DNA from 3 places in the Pantoea sp. NSTU24 genome. Region 1 is predicted to be linked to each of the others. Evidence: predicted binding sites of a transcription regulator. Region 1 holds the regulator's gene; each other region holds the start of a gene.
The links. Region 1 encodes CRP, which controls carbon source genes, mostly activating them, when cyclic AMP is high. Its sites were predicted from a motif close to ATGTGANNNNNNTCACAT; they were not measured.
Positions count from the first base shown of each region.

Region 2: a site for CRP is predicted at 1,839-1,856, ahead of garD (galactarate dehydratase). Genes of this name have one in related genera too.
Region 3: a site for CRP is predicted at 976-993, ahead of cdd (cytidine deaminase). Genes of this name have one in related genera too.

Region 1 covers NZ_JBKIWZ010000001.1:2,894,822-2,899,811, forward strand. The annotation lists gene ACLHDD_RS13885 (hydrolase) at 1-602, shown strand, start outside; gene ACLHDD_RS13890 (YheU family protein) at 607-825, shown strand; gene ACLHDD_RS13895 (phosphoribulokinase) at 887-1,756, shown strand; gene ACLHDD_RS13900 (OsmC family protein) at 2,096-2,500, opposite strand; gene crp (cAMP-activated global transcriptional regulator CRP) at 2,805-3,437, shown strand; gene ACLHDD_RS13910 (YccS/YhfK family putative transporter) at 3,495-4,990, shown strand, end outside.
Region 2 covers NZ_JBKIWZ010000001.1:2,448,455-2,453,444, reverse strand. The annotation lists gene ACLHDD_RS11620 (flavodoxin) at 1-42, shown strand, start outside; gene garD (galactarate dehydratase) at 107-1,666, opposite strand; gene ACLHDD_RS11610 (MFS transporter) at 2,240-3,598, shown strand; gene ACLHDD_RS11605 (enolase C-terminal domain-like protein) at 3,598-4,944, shown strand; gene gudD (glucarate dehydratase) at 4,955-4,990, shown strand, end outside.
Region 3 covers NZ_JBKIWZ010000001.1:1,940,115-1,945,104, forward strand. The annotation lists gene ACLHDD_RS09240 (CidA/LrgA family protein) at 1-236, shown strand, start outside; gene ACLHDD_RS09245 (CidB/LrgB family autolysis modulator) at 229-921, shown strand; gene cdd (cytidine deaminase) at 1,042-1,932, shown strand; gene ACLHDD_RS09255 (NAD-dependent malic enzyme) at 2,200-3,897, shown strand; gene sanA (outer membrane permeability protein SanA) at 4,034-4,753, shown strand; gene ACLHDD_RS09265 (hypothetical protein) at 4,807-4,990, shown strand, end outside.

The sequences.
Region 1 (4,990 bases):
TGCACACCCGCTGGGGCCGCGTTCCCACCGCCGCCGTGGGGTTTTCGCTGGGCGGTAACATGCTGGGCTGCCTGCTGGGTCAGGAGGGCGCCACTGCAGAGGTCGACGCAGGCGTGATTGTTTCTGCGCCACTGATGCTGGAACCCTGCAGCGTAAAACTGGAGCATGGTTTTTCGCGCTTCTATCAATACTATCTGCTGGCACAGCTCAAGAAGAACGCGCGCCGTAAACTGCATGCCTGGCCGGATACACTGCCGGTCAATCTGACGGAGCTGAAAGCGCTGCGGCGTCTGCGCGATTTCGATGATGCCATTACGGCGCGGGCCCACGGGTTCAGGGATGCGGCAGATTACTATCATCGGGCCAGCGCCATGCCCTGGTTAAAGCAGGTAGAAAAACCGCTGCTGATCCTGCACGCCCGCGACGATCCGTTTATGAGTGATGAGGTGATCCCGCAGAGCAGTCAATTATCTGCCACTATTACGTATCAACTGACATCACACGGTGGCCACGTGGGTTTTGTCGGCGGCACATTACGCCAGCCTGAAATGTGGCTGGAACAGCGTATCCCTCAGTGGATCGCCCCTTTTCTGGAAAACTGATCCCGTGATTATTCCCTGGCAACAGGTCTCGCCTGAGACCCTTGAAAACCTGATTGAAACCTTTGTCCTGCGCGAAGGCACAGACTACGGCGAGCAGGAGCGCAGCCTGCTGGACAAAGTGGCGGATGTGCGACGCCAGCTGGAAAGCGGTGAGGTGGTGCTGGTGTGGTCGGAACTGCATGAATCGGTCAATATTATGCCGCGCAACGCCTTCCGGGGCTGATGCGCCCACAGCCATTTCATGCTAACAATGCCTGTTACCCGATCTCACAGGGAGCTTCTCTATGTCTGCACGTCATCCTGTTATCGCAGTGACTGGTTCCAGCGGTGCAGGAACCACCACCACCAGCCTCGCATTTCGCAAAATCTTTCAGCAGCTTAATCTTCATGCGGCGGAGCTGGAAGGCGACAGTTTTCACCGCTTCACCCGCCCTGAAATGGATATGGCGATCCGTAAGGCGCGCGATTTAGGACGTCACATCAGCTACTTTGGCCCTGAAGCCAACGACTTTGGCCTGCTGGAGCGAAGCTTTAAAGAGTATGGCTATAGCGGACAGGGACAGTCGCGCAAATATCTGCACACCTACGATGAGGCGGTGCCGTGGAATCAGGTGCCCGGCACCTTCACACCATGGCAGCCGCTGCCGCAGAACACCGACATCCTTTTCTATGAGGGTCTGCACGGCGGCGTGGTGACGGCGCAGCACAACGTGGCAAAGCAGGTCGATCTGCTGGTGGGCGTGGTCCCGATTGTTAACCTTGAGTGGATCCAGAAGCTGGTACGCGATACCAGCGAGCGTGGTCACTCCCGTGAAGCGGTGATGGATTCCGTCGTCCGGTCGATGGAAGATTACATCAACTTCATCACGCCACAGTTCTCACGAACCCATATCAACTTTCAGCGCGTCCCGACCGTGGACACCTCAAACCCGTTTGCCGCTCGCGCCATCCCGTCACTGGATGAGAGTTTTGTGGTGATTCATTTTCAGGCGCTGGAAGATATCGACTTCCCCTATCTGCTGGCGATGCTGCAGGGCTCTTTTATCTCGCACATCAATACGCTGGTCGTGCCCGGCGGCAAAATGGGCCTGGCGATGGAGCTGATTATGGGCCCGCTGGTGAAGCGGCTGATGGAAGGTAAACGGATAGAGTGAGGGAATGAATGCGCAGGTTTCAGGAATGTCGCTACAGACAAAACCTGGGCACACAGGATCGGACAGTGCATTAGCTCAACACACAGGGAACCGGGGCAGAAGAGGAAAGCGTCCCGCGCCCAGGACCAAAACGCCGGGCGCGTTTTTGAACACCGCAATGCGTTGGCCCGGCTACGGGCGCACATCAGGGATGAGATGCGCAATCGCGCGGCCAGCAATGGGCTCAGGCGACGTTCCGATCTGACCCCATTTCCTGCGCAGGCACAATCTCAACGCGGATTCCCTGCCCGGGTCAGGTCTTATAACGGACGGCCACTCACGTTAAAAAACCTGCGGCTATTATAACTCAATGACTTCGTAGCTGTGCGTCATTGTCACGCCTTTACCCAGCATGATGGCGACCGAGCAATATTTTTCCGCCGAAAGATCCACCGCGCGTGAGACCGCTTTATCCTGGAGCGATTTGCCACTAACGATAAAATGCAGGTTGATGTGCGTAAAGATTCGCGGTGCCTCTTCACGACGTTCTGAGGTCAATTTTACTTCGCAATCAGCCACATCGTTGCGGCCTTTTTGCAGAATTGAGACTACGTCGATCGCGCTGCACCCACCCGCCGCCATCAGCACCATCTCCATTGGACTGGGCGCTTTATCCCCCGAATTGCCATCCATCAGGATCTGATGGCCGGATGAGGATTCTCCAAGGAATGTCAGTCCTTCTACCCATTTCACTCTTGCCTGCATGATTTTTACTCCGGAATACGCTGTTTTGTCGCCAGAGTACGCTTTCCCCTGGTAAACAGCAATCCGGAGAAATCCGCCTGTAGCTGAAGCGAGACAACAGAAGACAGTCGGCTAAAGCTGTGCTACAAACAGTGCTGAAAATAGTTTTCGTCACCCGATGACGAAGCCGGGAAGAATGATGCGCACTGCGCCTGATGCGGCCCGAATAATTTCCTGAAAGGGAAAACGCTTGAAGCTTTCACCGCCTGACAGGGAAAACTGCCCCCTGTATTTTGGGCACGATTACAACAGAGGATAATAGCGAATGGTTCTCGGCAAACCGCAAACAGACCCTACACTCGAATGGTTCCTGTCCCATTGCCATATTCACAAGTATCCATCCAAAAGTACGCTGATTCATCAAGGTGAAAAAGCAGAAACGCTTTACTACATCGTGAAAGGTTCCGTCGCGGTTCTGATTAAAGATGAAGAAGGCAAAGAGATGATTCTTTCCTACCTGAATCAGGGTGATTTTATTGGTGAGCTTGGCCTGTTCGAAGAAGGCCAGGAGCGCAGCGCCTGGGTACGTGCGAAAAGTGCGTGTGAAGTGGCAGAGATTTCCTACAAGAAATTCCGTCAGCTGATTCAGGTTAACCCTGACATCCTGATGCGACTCTCGTCGCAGATGGCGCGTCGCCTGCAGGTCACGTCCGAAAAAGTGGGTAATCTCGCTTTCCTCGACGTCACCGGACGCATTGCACAGACCCTGCTCAACCTGGCGAAACAGCCAGATGCCATGACGCATCCCGACGGCATGCAAATTAAAATTACGCGTCAGGAAATTGGCCAGATTGTTGGTTGTTCACGTGAAACCGTGGGCCGTATTCTGAAGATGCTGGAAGATCAGAATCTGATCTCTGCACACGGCAAAACCATCGTCGTTTACGGCACCCGCTAATTCCTGTCACCCACGGCGTGATGGCAACATCACGCCGTTATTGTTTGTGCTGAGCCGATGTGGCGTCGAATAATTTACCATCCTGAAGTGAACTACGCCTTGCGGCAGACGCTGGTGCTCTGCCTGCCGGTCGCGCTGGGCTGGCTGACTGGCGACCTGCAAAAAGGCCTGCTCTTCTCGCTGGTGCCTGCCTGCTGCAACATCGCTGGTCTGGATACACCGCATAAACGCTTCTTCAAACGCCTGATCGTGGGTGGCAGCCTGTTTGCCCTCGGTAGCTTCCTGATCCAGTGGCTCACTCTGCAGACGGTGCCGCTGCCGCTGATCCTGTTGATCATGCCCCTGCTGCTCGGCGTAACCGGCGAGATCAGCCCGCTGCATGGTCGTCTGCTGCCCGGCACCCTTATCGCCGCTATCTTTACCCTGAGCCTGGTCGGTCGCATGCCGATCTATGTTCCGCCGCTGCTCTATATTGGCGGTACGCTCTGGTACGGGCTGTTTAACTGGTTCTGGTTCTGGCTGTGGAAAGAGCAGCCGATGCGCGAGAGCCTGAGTCTGATCTACCGCGAGCTGGCTAACTACTGCGACGCCAAATATACCCTGCTGACGCAGCTGACCGACCCGGAAAAGGCCCTGCCGCCGTTGCTGGCTCGCCAGCAGAAGGTGGTCGATCTGATCAACACCTGTTATCAGCAGATGCACATGCTGTCGGCCAGCCGCGACCACAGCCACAAGCGGCTGACGCGCGCCTTTCAGGTGGCGCTGGATCTGCAGGAGCATATCTCGGTCAGCCTGCATCGGCCGGAAGAGGTGCAGAAGCTGGTCGAGCAGAGCCATGCCGAAGCGGTGATCCGCTGGAATGCCAAAACCATCTCGGCCCGGCTGTGGGTGCTGGCGGATAATATTCTTTACCACCGCCTGCCCGAACGTTTTGCAATGGACAAACAGCTCGGCGCGCTGGAGAAAATCGCGCATCAGCATCCCAACAATCCGGTGGGGCATTTCTGCCTGTATCACTTCAACCGGATTGCCCGGGTCCTGCGAACGCAGAAACCGCTTTATCAGCGCGACCTGATGGCCGATCGCCAGCGCCGCCTGCCGCTGCTGCCCGCCCTGCGCAGCTACCTCTCGCTGCGCTCCTCGTCACTGCGCACCGCCGCTCGCTTTGCAGTCATGCTGATGCTGGGCAGCGCGCTGGCGCTGTTCTTCAACATTCCCAAGCCCTACTGGATCCTGATGACCATTATGTTCGTCAGCCAGAACGGCTACAGTGCCACCCGTGTCCGCATCCAGCACCGGGCGCTGGGCACCTTTGCCGGGCTGGTGATTGCGGCCGCCACGCTGCGTCTGGCGGTGCCGGAGTCGCTGGTGCTGCTGATCATGCTGGCGATCACCTTTATCAGCTACCGCTTTACCCGCCAGTTTTATGGCTGGTCGATGATCGGCTTCACGGTGACCGCCGTGTACTCGCTGCAGCTGCTGTCGCTGAACGGCGCACAGTTTCTGCTGCCGCGACTGATGGATACGCTGATGGGCTGCCTGATCGCTTTTGG
Region 2 (4,990 bases), 450 kb from region 1:
GTGACTTCTCCCTGGGTTGAAGCCTGGGGCGCACAGCTCTGACGCCGCCGCCAGGCTTATCGCCGCGTAACCGCCTGAAGATAAGCCTGGCCCGGGCGCCATACGATCAGGTGACCGGCGCCGGATTAAATACCGCCAGCTGATTACGGATCCCCCAGCGATCGGACCAGGTCTGCTTACGGCCGCTGGCGATATCCAGAATCAGTTCAAACAGTCGCCAGCCCACCTGTTCAATACTCTCTTCCCCGGTGGCAATCGTTCCGGCATTGATATCCATCAGATCGTGCCAGCGCTCGGCCAGCGCATTTCGCGTTGCCATCTTGATCACCGGGATCGCCGCCAGGCCATAGGGCGTGCCGCGGCCCGTCGTAAAGACCTGCAGAGTGATGCCGGAGGCCAGCTGCTGCGTGCCGCAGACAAAATCGCTGGCAGGCGTCGCCGCATAGATCAACCCGCGCCGCGTGGGGCGCTGGCCGGGGGAGAGCACTTCGACAATGGCGCTGCGGCCTGACTTGGCAATAGAGCCAAGCGCCTTTTCCACCACGTTGGCGAGTCCGCCCTTTTTATTGCCCGGCGACGGGTTGGCACTGCGATCGGTCTGGCCCTGGTCGAGATAATTATCATACCAGGCCATCTCCTCCAGTAAGCGCTTACCGACCTCCTGATTGATTACCCGTGGCGTCAGCAGATGAATCGCATCACGAACCTCGGTCACTTCTGAGAACATCACCGTCGCGCCACAGCGCACCAGCAGATCGGAGGCGAAGCCCACCGCCGGGTTGGCCGTCACACCGGAGAACGCATCGCTGCCGCCACACTGCATACCGACAATCAGCTCAGCTGCGGAGCAGGTTTCGCGCTGGCGCTGATTCAGCCGCTGAAGATGCCGCTCCGCGACCTGCAGAATCTCCTGCACCATCGCGCCGAAACCCACCAGCTTTTCATCCTGCAACCGCACGATGTCGCCGTCATCCAGTGAGATCGCCTGCACATCAGCCGTGCCGGTGAGCAGACGCTCCGGCTGTAACTTTTCGCAGCCCAGGCCGACGACCATCACTTCGCCGCCGAAATTGGCATTCAGCGCCAGGTTGTGAATGGTGCGAATCGGCACCACCGCCGCAGGCGCATTGATCGCGACGCCGCAGCCATAAAGGTGATTCAGGGCGACCACGCCATCCACATTGGGATAACGCGGCAGCAGCTCCCGTTCAATGATCTGTACGACATGATCGACCACGCCCGCCACGCAGTGCACGCTGGTGGTAATACCGAGCAGATTGCGCGTGCCGACGCTGCCATCCGCATTGCGATAGCCCTCGAAGGTATAGCCTTCCAGCGGCGGCAGCGCGGGCGGCACCTGAGTGGCTAACGGCAGGCTGGCCAGTGGCGGGGCGTCCGGCAGTGCGACCAGCGACTCATCAATCCAGCTGCCCTGTGCGATATCCCGCAGCGCATAGCCAATCACTTCGCCATAACGCAGGATTGCCTCGCCCTGGCGAATCGCACTCAGCGCCACCTTATGGCCCTGTGGCACATGCTCCGTCAGCGTCAGCCCGTCAGCGAACCGGGTTCCGGCGGGCAGCCCCAGGCTGTTAACCACAATAGCCACGTTGTCGTGCTCATGCACTTTGATATAGAGCGGTCGTTCATCTGTTTTAGGATTCATCGCTTACCTTTACCTCTGTCGCGCCGGCGTGATGCGGCACGCTGTAATGATTTGACCTGTCACACGGGGGTTTGCCAGTTTCAGTATAAGGAGCGGGGCCGGGGCGCGCATTGTGCAAATGTCTACCATTAGGGGCATTCATTCCGCCGTTTTGGGTCGGTTATCCAAAAGCAAGTGAAGACCCTCACAAACAGCGTGGGAAAGCGTCGCCGGAGGCGCTGAACAACGCTGAAAAGCACACTTTCGTGAGCCATCCCGCAGCCTTTTGTGCATCCGCAAGATAATCCCTTCAACACCTCCGCTATTCCAGGGCAATGCGCCAATGTGCTGGCCGCAGGCTGTTCCTATACTGAGTTCCGTTAGCCAAAGTCAGGTTATCTGTCACGACGTATTACTTATCCGGTAAAGGCAGCAGGGCACCTGAATCGCCGTGACCGTCAGACTCCGGATGGATAAATAAAGGTTTGCCAGAACAAAAAATCGCCGTGTTTAACCCAACTTCTCTCTGATACCCAACGCGATGTGTATGCAGTCAGAGCGAATGTAGCTCGCGCTATATTTCAGGAGTGCATCATGAATAGTTTCAGCCAGACTGCGGAAACGGTGCAAAAACGCACCAATGCCCGTTACTGGATTGTGGTGATGTTGTTTATCGTCACCTCATTCAACTACGGTGACCGCGCCACCATTTCCATTGCCGGTTCGGCGATGTCTAAAGATATCGGCCTGGATTCAGTCGGACTCGGCTATATCTTCTCTGCGTTCTCATGGGCCTATGTGATCGGCCAGATCCCCGGGGGCTGGTTGCTTGATCGCTTTGGCTCAAAACGGGTTTATTTCTGGAGCATCTTCACCTGGTCGCTGTTCACCCTGCTTCAGGGGTTCGTCGATATTTTCAGCGGCTTTGGCATCGTTATGTCACTGTTTATTCTGCGTTTCCTGGTCGGTCTGGCCGAAGCACCTTCCTTCCCGGGTAACAGCCGCATCGTGGCGGCCTGGTTCCCGGCGCAGGAGCGTGGCACGGCCGTGGCGATCTTCAACTCGGCACAGTACTTCGCCACTGTGATCTTCGCGCCCATCATGGGCTGGCTGGTTTCCGCCGTGGGCTGGTCGCATGTGTTCTGGTTTATGGGGGGGCTGGGCATCATCCTCAGCTTTATCTGGCTGAAGGTCATCCACGATCCCAACGATCATCCCGGCGTCAATAAAGCGGAACTGGAGTACATGGAGCAGGGTGGTGCGCTGATCAATATGGACGCCAGAAAAGAGAGCCGTAAAGTAAGCTGGAGTGAAAAGTGGTTCCAGATCAAACAGCTGCTGACGTCGCGCATGATGCTGGGGATCTACCTCGGTCAGTACTGTGTTAACGCCTTAACCTACTTTTTTATCACCTGGTTCCCGGTCTATCTGGTACAGGCGCGCGGCATGTCCATTCTGAAAGCGGGCTTTGTGGCCTCTGTTCCGGCGGTGTGCGGCTTCCTCGGCGGCGTGCTGGGCGGCGTAATCTCCGACTGGCTGATGCGTAAAACCGGCTCGCTGAATATTGCCCGTAAAACCCCTATTGTGCTGGGCATGCTGCTTTCCATTTCGATGGTGATGTGTAACTACACCGACACTGAATGGATGGTGGTGTTCTTTATGGCGCTGGCGTTCTTTGGCAAAGGCATTGGCGCGCTGGGCTGGGCGGTAATGGCGGATACGGCACCGAAAGAGATTAGCGGCCTGAGCGGTGGCCTGTTCAATATGTTTGGTAACTTATCCGGCATCGTGACCCCTATCGCCATCGGCTACATCATCGCCACCAGCGGATCGTTTGAAGGGGCACTGGTCTATGTCGGTATCCATGCCTTTGTCGCCGCCTTCAGCTTCCTGGTGATTGCCGGAAATATCAGACGTATTGAACTGAAAACCTGGACCGGTAAGGACGCCTGATGAATACACAAAGCTCACCGGTCATCACCGACATGCAGGTTATCCCGGTCGCGGGGTACGACAGCATGCTGCTTAACATAGGCGGCGCGCACAACGCCTGCTTCACCCGCAATCTGGTGGTACTCACGGACAGCGCCGGGCATACCGGCGTCGGTGAAGCGCCCGGCGGCGACACCATCTATCAGACGCTGGTGGCGGCCATTCCACTGGTAAAAGGTCAGCAGATCGCCCGGATGAATCGTCTGGTGCAGCAGGTGCATCAGGGGAATCAGTCAGCAGATTTCACCACCTTTGGCAACGGCGCCTGGACCTTTGAGCTGCGGGTCAATGCGGTGGCTGCGCTGGAAGCGGCGCTGCTTGACCTGCTGGGACAGTGCCTGGGCGTGCCCGTGGCTGAACTGCTTGGGCCGGGTAAACAGCGGGACGAGGTCACGGTGCTGGGCTATCTGTTCTATCTCGGCGATCGCCGCAAAACCGATCTGCCCTATCAGTCGGGTGAGCAGGCCACACACGACTGGTATCACCTGCGTCATCAGGAGGCGCTGACCAGCGAGGCCGTCGTCAGGCTGGCTGAGGCGGCACAGGATAAGTATGGCTTCAGGGACTTCAAGCTCAAAGGCGGCGTGCTGCCGGGCGAGCAGGAGATCGCGACAGCGGCGGCGCTGAAGCAGCGCTTCCCTGACGCGCGTATCACAGTCGATCCCAACGGGGCCTGGCGGCTGGATGAGGCGATAGCCCTCTGTAAGGGAATGCAGGATGTGCTGAGCTACGCCGAAGATCCGTGCGGCGCGGAGCAGGGTTACTCGGGACGCGAGGTCATGGCTGAGTTCCGGCGCGCCACCGGCCTGGCGGTCGCCACCAATATGATTGCCACCAACTGGCGTGAGATGAACCACGCGGTGATGCTCAATGCGGTCGATATTCCGCTGGCCGATCCCCACTTCTGGACGCTCAGCGGGGCGGTTCGGGTAGCCCAGTTGTGCGATGAGTGGGGACTGACCTGGGGCTGCCACTCTAACAATCACTTCGATATTTCGCTGGCGATGTTCACCCACGTTGGTGCCGCCGCACCGGGTCATCCGACAGCGATTGATACGCACTGGATCTGGCAGGAGGGCGACCAGCGCCTGACCAAAAATCCGCTGCAGATTCGCAACGGTAAGATCGCCGTGCCCGAGGCACCGGGTCTCGGTGTCGAACTTGACTGGGATCAGGTGAATAAAGCCAGTCAGCTTTACCACGCTCTGCCCGCCGGGGCGCGGAATGACGCGACGGCAATGCAATATCTGATCCCAGGCTGGACGTTTGATCGCAAGCGCCCGGCATTTGGCCGCACAACAGCATAAGGAGCTGGAGATGAGTTCAACACCGAAAGTGACCGCTATGCAGGTA
Region 3 (4,990 bases), 950 kb from region 1:
CACAGATTCTGCCGGTAAGCTGGGTTAAACCGGGCTGCCATCTGCTGATTCGCTATATGGCGCTGCTGTTTGTGCCGATCAGCGTCGGGGTGATGAGTTATACCGATGTTCTGACCGCCCAGTTCGGGCCAATCGTGATCTCCTGTGTCGTCAGCACGTTTCTGGTGCTTTCCATTGTCGGTGTGAGCGCCCAGCATCTGCACAGCCGTCGTCCGGCAGGAGAACCTGATGAGTGAAATGTGGTGGTCACTGCCGCTGACGCTGGCTGCTTTTTTTCTGGCGCGCAGGCTGGCGATGCGGCTGAAAATTTCGCTGCTTAACCCGTTACTGGTCGCGATGGCGATCATCATTCCGATTCTGCTGCTGTTGCATCTGCCTTACTCACGCTATTTCGCGGGCAGTCAGATCCTTAATCAGCTCCTTCAGCCTGCGGTGGTTGCGCTGGCGCTGCCGCTGTATGAGCAGATGCATCAGATTCGTGCCCGCTGGAAATCCATCATCGGCGTCTGCTTTATCGGCAGCCTGACCGCCATGACCTCCGGCACCGCCATCGCCCTGTGGCTCGGCGCGACACCGGAAATTGCCGCCACAATTGCCCCTAAATCGGTGACAACGCCTATTGCCATGGCCGTTTCCGGATCGCTGCATGGCATTCCTGCCATCAGTGCAATCTGTGTGCTGATTGCCGGGGTGCTGGGTGCCGTTTTCGGTCATACGGTGCTGAATCTGCTGAACGTGAAATCGAAAGCGGCGCGTGGACTGGCAATTGGTAACGCCTCGCATGCACTGGGCACCGCGCGGGCCGCTGAACTCGACTTTCAGGAAGGGGCGTTCAGCTCACTGGCGCTGGTGATCTGCGGCATTATCACCTCACTGCTGGCACCCTTTATTTTTCCGCTGCTGCTGCACGGGTTAAGCTAAAACTTTGCGAGAGATCTCGCAAAGTTGAAACATGCAATACAGGTTACATTGTCAGAGCGATGTAGATCACATATAAACCGTTGACTGGCACCTTGCCCTGCTGACTTTAATGAGGCTCACATGCAATCCCGTTTCCTCTCTGCGTTTGAAGCATTGCCGCCAACGCTGCAGACCGCTCTCGCGCCCCTGCTGGACGATCCCGATTTTCAGGCGGTACTCAGTGCCGACCAGGTTAACCTGCTGCTGCAACAGACCGGGATGGAAGCCGACGCGCTGGCCCTGGCGCTGCTGCCGCTGGCAGCGGCCTGTGCGGTTGCTACCGTTTCCCATTTTAACGTCGGCGCTATCGCCCGTGGCGTGAGTGGCAACTGGTACTTCGGGGCCAATATGGAATTTGTCGGCGCGCCTATGCAGCAGACGGTGCACGCCGAGCAGAGCGCCATTACGCATGCCTGGCTACGGGGTGAGCGTCAGATAGAGACGATCACCGTGAATTACACGCCGTGTGGCCACTGCCGTCAGTTTATGAACGAGCTGAACAGCGGTACCGCCATCCGAATCAGCCTGCCGCAACGCGCGGTCAGCACGCTGGCTGATTATCTGCCGGATGCGTTTGGCCCGCGCGATCTCGCTATCACTACCTTCCTGATGGATGAGGTGGATCATGGCTATGTGGCCGCAGGCGACGCGCTGGTGCAGGCGGCAGTGGCGGCAGCCAATGCCAGTCACGCGCCCTACAGTCAGTCACACGCGGGTGTTGCGCTGCTGACTGAAACCGGCAAAATTGTCGCCGGCCGCTATGCCGAAAACGCGGCGTTTAATCCGAGCTTCCCTCCGCTTCAGGCGGCGCTGGTGCTGCTGAATATGCAGGGTGGTAATGTGCATCAGATAAAAAAAGCGGTCCTGGCGGAAGCAGAAAATGCCACGTTAAGCCAGTTCGCCGCCACACAGGCGACGCTTCAGACATTTGGTTGCCGTGAGCTGCTACAGGTGACGCTGAACAAAGCATAACCCGCTGTCAGTGCGGCCACACTTTTGTGAGCTTTTATGAAAAAACGCTGTATTTCTGTGGGAAATTTCATAGGATCTGGCGCCAGAATTCACGTCATTACAAATTACTCTGAATAATTCAGGTTGCAGGATGGCAGCACGGTCGTGAATTTTCCGGCAGCATCGCGCTGCCGTTGTCAGGCCTGCAGTCTGAGCTATAAGGGGTAACATACTGGCGCTACCTGTCCGGCGTGACGCCAGACAACACTGCAACCGGAGCATCATTGCATGGAACTCGAATACGAAAGTAAACGCCCGCTGTACATCCCTTATGCTGGCCCGATTTTGCTGGAATTTCCCCTTCTGAACAAAGGCAGCGCCTTTACCCTCGAAGAACGTAATGAATTCAACCTCAACGGTCTGCTGCCAGAAGCGGTAGAGTCGATTGAAGAGCAGGCGAAGCGCGCCTGGCGTCAGTTCCAGGACTTCAAAAATAACAACGATAAGCATGTCTACCTGCGAAACATCCAGGACACCAACGAAACGCTGTTCTATCGCCTGCTGGATAACCATCTCGAAGAGATGATGCCGATTATCTACACGCCGACCGTCGGCGCTGCCTGCGAACATTTCTCTGAAATCTATCGTCGTGCGCGCGGCGTCTTCATCTCTTACCCTAACCGCGATCGCATTGAAGACATGCTGCAGAACGCCACCAAACAGAACGTGAAGGTGATTGTGGTCACCGACGGTGAACGTATCCTGGGCCTGGGCGACCAGGGCATCGGCGGCATGGGTATTCCGATTGGTAAGCTCTCGCTCTATACCGCCTGTGGCGGTATCAGCCCGGCGTACACCCTGCCGGTGGTGCTGGATGTCGGCACCAATAACCAGCAGCTGCTGAACGATCCGCTCTATATGGGATGGCGTCATCCGCGCATCACCGGCGAAGAGTATGATGCGTTTGTAAACGAGTTTATCCAGGCCGTTAAACGCCGCTGGCCGAAAGTGCTGCTGCAGTTTGAAGACTTCGCCCAGAAGAACGCGATGCCGCTGCTGAACCGCTATCGCGATGAAGTCTGCTGCTTTAACGATGACATTCAGGGCACCGCTGCTGTGACCGTGGGAACGCTAATCGCCGCCAGTCGCGCCGCAGGAAGCCGTCTGTGTGAGCAGAAAGTGGTGTTCCTGGGTGCCGGTTCCGCCGGTTGTGGCATCGCCGAACAGATCATCGCGCAGATGAAGTCTGAAGGGCTGAGTGACGATGAAGCGCGCAGCCGTGTGCTGATGGTGGACCGCTTTGGTCTGCTCACGGACAAACTACCCAACCTGCTCGATTTCCAGAGCAAACTGGTGCAGAAGAGCGAAACGCTGCAGGAGTGGGATGTCACTAACGACGCTATCTCACTGCTGGATGTGGTGCGCAATGCCAGACCGGATATCCTGATTGGCGTTTCCGGTCAGCCGGGCCTGTTCACCGAGGAGATCATCCGCGAGATGCACAAGCACTGCAGCCGCCCTATCGTGATGCCGCTGTCGAACCCGACGTCACGCGTGGAAGCGACACCTGCTGATATCATCGCCTGGACCGACGGTGCCGCACTGGTCGCTACCGGCAGTCCGTTCTCACCGGTGAGCTGGAATGGTAAAACGTATCCGATTGCACAGTGCAACAACTCCTATATCTTCCCGGGTATTGGTCTGGGTGTGATTGCATCGGGTGCCAGCCGCGTGACTGATTCGATGCTGATGACCGCCAGCCGTGCGCTCGCCGACTGCTCTCCGCTGGTCAACGAAGGTGAAGGTCCGGTTCTGCCTGAGATTAAAGATATTCAGGGTGTATCGAAGATTATTGCCATGGAAGTAGGTAAAGCCGCGCAGCTGGCTGGCGTTGCCGTAGTGACCTCTGAAGATGTGTTATCGCAGGCAATTGCGAATAACTTCTGGCTGCCGCAGTACCGTCATTATCGTCGTACCTCGATTTAATCCTCTGACTGCCGGATCGATTTTCGATCCGGCAGTGTTCAAAAAGAGCACAGCCAGCCGCCTCTGACTTGCTTCAATGCAGCAGCTCAAGTAGCCTTGTCCCATCTCAACATTCTGATATCGAGTCTCCAGGCGCATGCTGAAACGCGTTCTCATTGGTCTGCTTTTCATCGTTTTAACGATGTTAGCGACTGCGCTCGGCCTTGATCGCTGGATCAGCTGGAAAACGGCGCCTTTTATTTACGAGAATGTCGCCTCTTTACCGCATCGTCAGGTTGGCGTGGTGCTGGGAACGGCTAAATATTACCGGACCGGCGTCATCAATCAGTATTACCTCTACCGCATACAGGGTGCCCTGAATGCCTATAACAGTGGCAGGGTAAACTATCTGCTGCTGAGCGGTGATAATGCTCAGCAGAGCTACAACGAACCGATGACCATGCGTCGTGATCTCATCAAAGCCGGTGTCGATCCGGCCGATATCGTGCTCGACTATGCCGGTTTCCGTACACTGGATTCGATAGTCCGCACCCGCAAGGTATTCGATACCAACGACTTCATTATTATCACGCAGCGTTTCCATTGTGAGCGGGCGTTGTTTATCGCCCTGCAGCTCGGCATTCAGGCGCAATGCTATGCCGTGCCATCTCCGAAAAATATGCTTAGCGTACGCTTCCGCGAGGTGGGTGCCCGGCTGGGTGCGCTGGCAGATCTTTTCCTGCTGAAACGCGAGCCGCGTTTCCTGGGCCCGCTGGTGCCAATTCCTGCCGTGCGCGATGTTCCCGAGGATACACAGAGTTATCCGGCAGTGACGCCGGAGCAGCTGCTGGAATTAGAGCAGAAGCTGAAGAAATAGCGCCTGAAAGCCGTTGCGGCACTGATGCGCAGGTTCCGTTGATTCTCACCGCAATGAGCAAGCTCAACGCAAACGGCCCGTTAATTCTCACCGCAATGAGCAAGCTCAACGCAAACGGCTCATTAATCCTCACCACAATGAGTAAGCTCAACGCAAACGGCCCGTTAATTCTCACCACAATGAGTAAGCTCAACGCAAACGGCCCGTTAATTCTCACCACAATGAGTAAGCTCAACG